DNA from 2 places in the Microbacterium sp. KUDC0406 genome. Region 2 is predicted to be linked to the other one. Evidence: riboswitches for the same ligand, from Rfam matches in the RefSeq annotation. Region 2 holds a riboswitch; the other holds the start of a gene.
The links. Region 2 has a riboswitch for ZMP and ZTP ahead of L2X99_RS12975 (hypothetical protein). Riboswitches for the same ligand answer to the same signal wherever they lie in the genome.

Region 1: it holds a riboswitch for ZMP and ZTP, as region 2 does, so the genes downstream of both, glyA (serine hydroxymethyltransferase) here and L2X99_RS12975 (hypothetical protein) in region 2, are expected to answer to the same signal.

Annotation. Positions count from the first base shown of each region.
Region 1 is NZ_CP091138.1:1,935,070-1,939,477, reverse strand. Features, by position in the region: gene L2X99_RS09760 (amidohydrolase family protein) at 1-324, opposite strand, end outside; gene L2X99_RS09755 (hypothetical protein) at 296-757, shown strand; gene L2X99_RS17880 (family 20 glycosylhydrolase) at 1,069-1,773, opposite strand; partial or broken gene L2X99_RS17875 (family 20 glycosylhydrolase) at 1,889-2,185, opposite strand; gene L2X99_RS09745 (glycoside hydrolase family 20 zincin-like fold domain-containing protein) at 2,185-2,580, opposite strand; ZMP/ZTP riboswitch at 2,678-2,762, shown strand; gene glyA (serine hydroxymethyltransferase) at 2,802-4,076, shown strand; partial or broken gene L2X99_RS09735 (bifunctional methylenetetrahydrofolate dehydrogenase/methenyltetrahydrofolate cyclohydrolase) at 4,166-4,408, shown strand, end outside.
Region 2 is NZ_CP091138.1:2,607,662-2,612,069, reverse strand. Features, by position in the region: gene L2X99_RS12985 (beta-galactosidase) at 1-793, shown strand, start outside; gene deoD (purine-nucleoside phosphorylase) at 1,350-2,063, opposite strand; ZMP/ZTP riboswitch at 2,087-2,163, shown strand; gene L2X99_RS12975 (hypothetical protein) at 2,170-3,297, shown strand; gene L2X99_RS12970 (alpha-L-fucosidase) at 3,436-4,408, shown strand, end outside.

The DNA.
Region 1 (4,408 bases), 670 kb from region 2:
GAGCTCCTCGCCGAATCCGACCGCCGCCGCCGGGGTCTCGGTGAGCGCGCGCACCGCCTCGGAGAGCGTGGCGCCGGCGGCGACCGCGTTGCGCAGCGCGGCATCCTGGGTGAGGGTCGATCCGGCGATCGACCCGGAGTCGACGCGTGCGACGCCGTCGAGCACGGTCACATGCAGCCCGCCCAGCGAGTACTCGCCGTCGACGGATCCGGCGGCCGCCATCGAGTCGGTGATGAGAGCGACCCGGCCGGGGGCCTCGTCGAACAGCAGCTTCGTCACATGCGGATGCAGGTGGATGTCGTCGACGATCGCCTCCAGCGTCACGCGATGGTCGGCCGCCGACGGTGAGCACCGGCCCCGGGTTGCGATGGTGGATCGGCCGCATGGCGTTGAATGCGTGCGTGAGGATCGATGCGCCGGCATCGAACGCCGCGCGCACGGTGTCGTCGTCGGCGTCCGTGTGTCCGATCGCGGCGGCCGCGCCGCTCGCGACCACGATGCGCACCGCCTCGAGACCGCCGGGGATCTCCGGCGCGATCGTCATCTGCCGCACGGTGCCGCGGCCGGCCTCGAGCAGTCGCTCGACGTCGCCGCCGGTCGGCTCGCGGAGCAGCTCCGGATCGTGTGCGCCCTTGTGTCCGGGATCGAGGAACGGGCCCTCCAGGTGGCTGCCCAGGATGTCGGCATCCGTCTCGCGCAGGTCCGCGATCTCGGCGACCCGCGCCGCCAGCGCGTCGAGCGACCCCGTCACCAGTGAGACCACGGCCCTGGTGGTGCCGTGGGTGCGGTGCATGTCACGGGCGGTGCGGATGGCGGCGACGCCGTCATCGAAGGCGACACCGGCGCCGCCGTGACCGTGGATGTCGATGAATCCGGGGGTGAGGATCGCGCCGCTGCCGGCGACGGCGGTGGCGTCGACGATCGTGTCGGCATCGGCCCGGTCCTGCCCGACGCCCAGCTCGGCGACACGGCCGTCCTCGATGAGGACCCAGGCGTCGTCGACGATGAGGCCGTCGTTCACCAGCCGCGCGGAATGGATCAGCAGGGAACCCTGTGCCGAGCTGTCGGTCATGCCCATGCGATCTCCTCAGAACGGGTGAAGTCGATACCGGAAGCCTCCCACGCGGGAGCCAGGCCCGCGACTCGGGTGCGGAACGATTCCCAGCTGCGCTCGGCGCCGTCCTTCGGCGACCAGGCGGTCTCGGCGTGCGCGGCGATGCGCGGGAAGACCAGCGCGTCGCCCGCGGCGATGGTGGTGACGGTCTCGGTCCAGAGCGGCGCCTCGACCCCGAGGATCGCCTCGGCGGGAAGGCCCGGCACGACCGCGGTCGGCTCCCACTCGTAGGCGGCGCGCACCGGCACGATCCCCGCCCAGACCAGCCCGAGCGGGAAGTCCGCAGTGGGCTTCATGTCGAGATAGGTGCGGTCGGACGGCGACATGATCAGCGAGCCACCGCGTTCCACGAAGTGCCCGGCTTCCTCGGCATGCGAGCCCTTCGGCTCGACGCTGCCCCAGTACTGCCCGATCGTGCCCTCGGCGATGCCGGCGACGGCACCCGCCTCGTGCCAGGCGACGGGGATCTTGCCGGTGTCGGCGGCCATACGGCTGACCCGCTCGAAGAACAGCGCGAAGTCCGCGGCGGGCGTGCCGAGGCACTCGTCGCCGCCGATGTGCAGGTACGGGCCGGGGGTGATCTCCGCGACCTCTCTCAGCACGTCGCCCACGAAGTCGTAGGTGCGCTCCTCGTGGATGCGCACCGAGGAGTGCCCCACCGCGGCGCCGACGGTAGAACTCGCCGTGAACCGGCAGCGGGATGCCGAGCGCCGCCTGCTCGGCGACGGACTGCTCGCTGAGCCAGGGCTGCTCGACGAGGTCGGGGTAGGCGACGCCCACCGCGTGCGTATGACCGGGCAGATCGATCTCGGGCACGACCGTGACGTGGCGGTCGGCGGCGTAGGCGAGGATCTCGCGGTACTGGTCCTTCGTGAAGAACCCGCCCTCGCCGCCGGTGGTGTCGCTGCCCGACCCTCGCTCGGTGAGCAGCGGCCAGGAGTCGATCTCCAGACGCCAGCCCTGGTCGTCGGTGAGGTGCAGGTGCAGGTGGTTGAACTTCAGGTCGACGGCGCGGTCGATGTAGGCCTTCACATCGTCGACGCCGAAGAAGTGCCGCGCGACGTCGAGCATCACGCCGCGGTACGCGAAGCGCGGAGCATCCTCGATGCGCACGCGGGGACGACCCATCCCGCATCCGATTCATGCACCAGCTGCAGCAGCGTGCGGGTGCCGTAGAACAGCCCGGCGGCGTCCGCGCCGGTGATGAGGACGCGGTCCTCCCTCGTGTCGAGGAGGTACGCCTCGGGGCCGCCGACGGCGGGATCGACGGACAGCGCGATCTCGGCATCCGTTCCGCCGCCGACGATCTGCGACCGGATGCCGGTCCGCGTGACCAGCGCGTCGCGCAGCTGCCCGGCGACGGCGGCGTCGCCGGAGATGCGCGCGGAAGCCAGGGGGATCACACCCTCTTCTCTGCGGACATCGACGGGGTAGGGGACGAGTGGCAGGGAATCAGGAAGGGCCATGAACAAAACCTATCCTGATGGCGCGCCGCAGGGGAGGGGCCGAGGCCCGTAATGCTCGGATCTTCGGCATCCGCGGCGCGCGCCCATCGGGTAGGCTCTTCCTCGTCGCGACTGGCGTCTGGGTGGGTCACCACCGGGGAGCGACTTCTCATGGGAATCGACCGCGCGCCTGGGCCGATGCGAAACCATCCCCTCTTCCCGTGAGAAAGCAGGAAACCGCCATGACCGACCGCTTCTTCAACGCACCCCTCTCCGAGGTCGATCCCGAGATCGCTCAGGTCCTCGATCGTGAGCTGAAGCGCCAGCAGACCTTCCTCGAGATGATCGCGTCCGAGAACTTCGTGCCCGTCTCGGTGCTGCAGTCGCAGGGCTCGGTGCTGACCAACAAGTACGCCGAGGGCTATCCCGGCCGCCGTTACTACGGCGGCTGCGAAGAGGTCGACGTCGCCGAGGAGCTCGCCATCCAGCGGGCGAAGGACCTTTTCGGCGCCGAGTTCGCCAACGTGCAGCCGCACTCCGGCGCCACCGCGAACGCCGCCGTGCTGCACGCGATCGCCCGCCCCGGTGACACGCTGCTGGGTCTGTCGCTCGACCAGGGCGGTCACCTCACGCACGGCATGAAGATCAACTTCTCCGGCCGCCTCTACGACATCGTCGCGTACGGCGTGAACCCCGAGACGTCGACCATCGACATGGACGAGGTGCGCCGCCTGGCCATCGAGCACAAGCCGAAGGTCATCATCGCCGGCTGGTCGGCGTACCCCCGCACCCTCGACTTCGCCGCCTTCCGCGCGATCGCCGACGAGGTCGGCGCCCTGCTCTGGGTCGACATGGCGCACTTCGCCGGTCTCGTCGCCGCCGGTCTGCACCCGAACCCGGTGCCGCACGCCCACGTCGTCTCGTCGACCGTGCACAAGACCATCGGCGGCCCCCGCTCCGGCTTCATCCTCACCAACGACGCCGACATCGCGAAGAAGATCAACTCGGCCGTGTTCCCCGGGCAGCAGGGCGGCCCGCTGATGCACGTGATCGCCGCGAAGGCGACCGCGTTCAAGATCGCCGGCACCCCGGAGTTCAAGGAGCGCCAGGAGCGCGTGCTGCGCGGCGCCGCGATCATCGCGGACCGTCTCTCGCAGCAGGACGTGAAGGATGCCGGCATCGCCGTGCGCTCGGGCGGCACGGACGTGCACCTGGTGCTGGTCGACCTGCGCGACGCCGAGATCGACGGCAAGCAGGCCGAGGATCTGCTGCACGACATCCACATCACGGTGAACCGCAACGCGGTGCCGAACGACCCGCGTCCGCCGATGGTGACGAGCGGCCTCCGGATCGGCACGCCTGCGCTGGCGACGCGCGGCTTCGGCGACGCCGAGTTCACCGAGGTGGCCGACGTCATCGCCCTTGCGCTGCAGCCCGGTGCCGACATCGATGCGCTGCGCACTCGCATCGACGCGCTCGCCGCCGCGTTCCCGCTGTACCCCGACCTGCAGCAGTAATCGTTTCGAATCTGCAGGCCCGCGCCGAGACGGGGGCGTAGCACCTCGGTCTCGGCGCGGGCCTGCAGTCTCGATGAGAGGAACATGACATGACCGCGAAGATCCTCGACGGCAAGGCCGCCGGCGGCGGCGATCAAGACCGAGCTGGCCGAGCGCGTCGCCGCACTGCGCGAGCGCGGTGTGGTGCCGGGCATCGGAACCGTGCTGGTGGGGGCCGACCCGGCATCCCAGCTGTACGTGGGGATGAAGCACAGGCAGTCCGAGGCGATCGGGATGAACTCGATCCAGCGCGAGCTGCCGGCGGATGCCACGCAGGAGCAGGTCGAGGCGCT
Region 2 (4,408 bases):
GGCGTTCGCCCCGTTCCACTCCGGCCCGCTGCCGGAGGTGCCGGATGCCCCGAGGCGGCAGTCCGCGGCATCCGCCGCACTGTCGCCGGTGGCGTCGCTGCTCGACGTGGTGCGCGCGCAGCCGGTGGCGGCGACCGCGCCTCAGCCGCTCAGCTACGAGGAGCTCGGGGTCGAGGACGGGGTCGTCGCGTACGAGTCATCCGTGTCGTACCCGGTTTCGTCGACGCTGCGGCTGCTCGAGCTGCGCGACCGGGCGACGGTGTTCCTCGACGGCGTGCGGCTCGGCACCATCGAGCACGACGGCGAGCAGTCGCTGGCGCTGCCGGCATCCGGCGGTGAGGGTGTGCTGACGATCGTGGTCGAGAGCCTCGGGCGCATCAACTACGGGCCGTATACCGGGCAGCGCAAGGGCATCCTCGGCGGCGTGCTCATCGGGCGTCGGTACGCGCACGGCTGGGAGCACCGCGTCGTGCCGCAGTCGGTGGTCGTTGAGCGAGCGCAGCGAGACGAAACGCCCCCCGACGGCCTCGCCACCGCGACCTTCGACGTCACCGATCCGGCCGACGCCTGGCTCGCGTTCCCCGGCGGGGCGAAGGGCATGGTCTGGCTGAACGGCTTCCTGCTCGGCCGGTACTGGGAGCGCGGCCCGCAAGTCACGCTCTACGCCCCCGGTCCGCTGTGGCGCGAGGGCCGCAACGAGATCGTCGTACTCGACACCGACCGCCTCGGCGCGAGGGTCGAGATCCGCGAGAACCCCGACTTCGGCGCATCCGAGGAGTTCATCGGCGCGTGAGCGCCGGGGCCGCCGGGTCGTTCCGGGTCGCAGTTGGTCCCGCTCTGCCGGTTCCTCTTTCGTTCAGGTCGCAGTTGGTCCCGTTCTGCCGGTCGGATTCCGGGATGTACTGCGACCTGAACGTCGGGGCTGTGGTGATTCGGGGACGAACTGCGACCTGAACGTCGGGGCGAGCCCGGTTTCGGCGACGAGCCGGGACCTGGACGTTCGGTGAAGCCGGCTTGTGAGTCGCCCTGTCCGCGTCGTTCCGGGTCGCAGTTGGTCCCGCTCTGCCGGTTCCTCTGTCGCTCCGGTCGCAGTTGGTCCCGTTCTGTCGGTCGGATTCCGGGACGAACCGCGACCTGAATGCCGGGGCTGTGGTGATTCGGGGACGAACTGCGACTTGGACGCCGGGCGAGGCTAGTTCCGAGCCGAGCCGAGCCGAGCTGAGCTGAGCTGAGCTGAGCCGAGCTGAGCCGAGCCGAGCCGAGCTGAGCCGAGCCGAGCCGAGCCGAGCCGAGCCGAGCCGAGCCGAGCTGAGCTGAGCCGAACCGCGACCGCGACCGGAGCGTCGGAGTCAGGCGGTCGCCGCGCGCAGCGCGATCTCGATCATGTCGCCGAAGGTCTGCTCGCGCTCCTGCGCGGTGGTCGCCTCGTGCGTGACGAGGTGATCCGACACCGTGCAGATGCTCAGCGCGCGGCGCTGCCGGTACGCGGCGAGCGTGTACAGCGCGCTGGTCTCCATCTCGACGCCGAGCGCGCCGTGCGCGATGAACGGGTCGTTCAGCTCGGGCCGCGTCGTGTAGAACTGGTCACTCGAGAACAGCAGGCCGACGTGCACGGCGCTGGCCAGCGACATCGTCTCGGATGCCTCGACCGCTGCCCGCAGCAGGCCGAAGTCCGCGACCGGGGCGTAGTCGAGTCCCTGGAACCGCACCCTATTGATGCCGGAGTCGGTGCAGGCGCCGTTGGCGATGATGATGTCGCGCATGCCGACGCGCTCGGTGAGCCCGCCGCACGAGCCGACCCGCACGACGGTCTGCACGTCGTACTGGTCGAACAGCTCGTTGGCGTAGATCGACATCGACGGCTGCCCCATGCCGGAGCCCTGCACCGAGACGCGGTGCCCCTGCCAGGTGCCGGTGAAGCCCAGCATCCCGCGGGTCTGCGAGTACAGCACCGCGTCGTCGAGGAAGGTCTCGGCGATCCACTTCGCCCGCAGCGGGTCTCCGGGGAACAGGACGATGGGGGCGATCTCGCCGGGGGCTGCGGCGATGTGCGGAGTGCTCATTCAGCCAGGCTATCCGCGCGGTAGCCTGGAACCGCGACTGGCGTGGCCGGGTGACCGGCGGGGAGCGTGGAGTACGGCATCGACCGCCTGGGTGCCCATCGGAACGATGGGAGCACACATGCGATACGGGATGAATCCGCACCAGGCCGCCGAGGTCACCGGAGGGCCGGCCGCCTTGAACGGCGAGCCCTCGATGATCAACTACCTCGATGCGCTGAACGCGTCGGCTCTGGTGCGCGAGGCGGATGCCGCCACCGGACTGCCCGCCGCGGCATCCTTCAAGCACGTCTCGCCGGCCGGCGCCGCCGTCGCCGGGAAGATCGACGACGTGGCATCCGAGACCTGGCGCGTGCACGACGACGGAGGCCTGATCTCGGCCTATGTGCGCGCCCGCGACGCCGACCCGAAGTCGTCGTTCGGCGACGTGGTGGCGCTCTCGCGCCCCGTCGACACGGCGACCGCCGAGTTCCTGCGCAGCGTGATCTGCGACGCCGTGATCGCCCCGGGCTACGAGGAGGGTGCGGTCGCGCTGCTGAGCGGGAAGCGCGGCGGCCGGTTTCTGGTGTTCGAGGCGGATGCCGGCGGAGCCGCCGCGCCGGGAGCGCCGCGAGCTGCTCGGCGCGGTGCTCGAGCAGGACCGGGATGCCGCCGACGTCGCGACCGCGCTGCCGGCCGGAGTGCTCGACGACGCCGGCCGCCGCGATGCGCTGCTGGGCATGATCGCCGCCCGGTACACCCAGTCGAACTCCGTCGTGCTGGTGCGTGCCGGTGCCGCGATCGGCATAGGGCGGGACAGCAGAACCGCGTCGACTGCGTGCGCCTCGCCGGCGCCAAGGCGCGGGTGTGGTGGCTGCGCCGGCACGCCTTCGTGTGCGAGCTGCCCGAGGTCGCCGGAATGCGGCGGCAGGACCGGCTGAACTGGCAGATCCGCTTCGCCGGTGCCGAGATGACCCGCGCGCAGCGCGCGGAGTTCGCGGAGCTGTTCGGGGCCGAGGCATCCGATCGGTACGCGGATGCCGGCTGGCGCGACGCCTGGTGCGCGGACCTCGCCGGCGTGACCCTGGTGTCGGACGGCTTCCTGCCGTTCCGCGACAACGTCGACCACGCCGCCGAGTACGGTGTCGCGACGATCGTCGAGCCGGGCGGATCGACGCGCACCGACGAGGTCGTCGCTGCCGCGGCCGAGCACGGCATCACGCACGTGCAGACCGGGCTGCGCCTGTTCCGGCACTGAGTACCATCATTGTAGACACCCGATGAAAGCGCAAACATTCGCGCGTTCCGTGCATTCTGAGGGGAATCCCTTGTCGATACATCCGATCTCTGTTAGCGTCCTCGGTGATCCCCACCACCGACGCAATGGAGCAGAAGGATGCGTGTCCCCTACACACCCCGGCCCGGATCGCGTGCCGGAGGGCGCGCGGTCCGCAGCGCCCTCGCCGCGCTCAGCGCGACCGTCGTCATCGGAGCTCTCATGACACCTGGAGCGGCGTCCGCCGCTGAGACGGACGACCTCGACATCGCGTTCGGCGGGTCGCTCGTCGGCACCACGACCTACACGACGGTCGAGGGCGAGACCATGCGCGGCACGGTGCACCGGATGGACGGCGGCGAGGAGCAGATCCCCGGTGGCGGAGTGACGCTGGGCGGCGGCGGTCAGGGCATCCGCTTCGACGCCTCCGGCTTCACGCTCGCAGATCCGGACGCCACGAGCGGCTTCGTCGCCGAGCTGTCGATCACGCCGGCGACGAGCCAGACCGACATGGCGACGCTGTTCGGTGCCGGCGGCAACCTGTTCGTGCGCGTCGAGGGCGGTCAGCTGGTCTACGGCTTCGACTCGGTCAGCGGCAGCGCCTGGACCAAGCACCGCCTGACCGCTCCCGCACCGGCAGGCGGCACCGGCCACGATCTCTCGGTGCAGTACATCCGCGCGGGCTCCGGTGCGGAGCTGCACCTGGCACTCGACGGCGTCGAGCTCGCGCCGGTCGTCTCCGACGCCCCCGCCGCGATCAACGCGTCCGCCGCAGCCTCGTTCGGGTTCGGCAATGACGTGCACCCGGCTGCCACGAGCCGCGGATATCAGGGCGACCTGGGCCGCGTGCGCGTGGCATCCGGGCTCACCGCCTACGACCCCGCGCAGAACACCTACCAGCCGGCGCCGGTGACGAAGGCACTGCTGAACGCCGGGTTCTCGGGCACCGTCGACGGCAGCACGTACCGGGCCGGCGCGGGCGACGCACTCGACGGCGCGCTCACGATGCGCAGCGGGGCGACGGTCGCCTCCGGGAAGCTGGCGCTCGCGTCGGCCGCGCAGGCCGCCGACTTCACCGCATCCGACGCGCCGT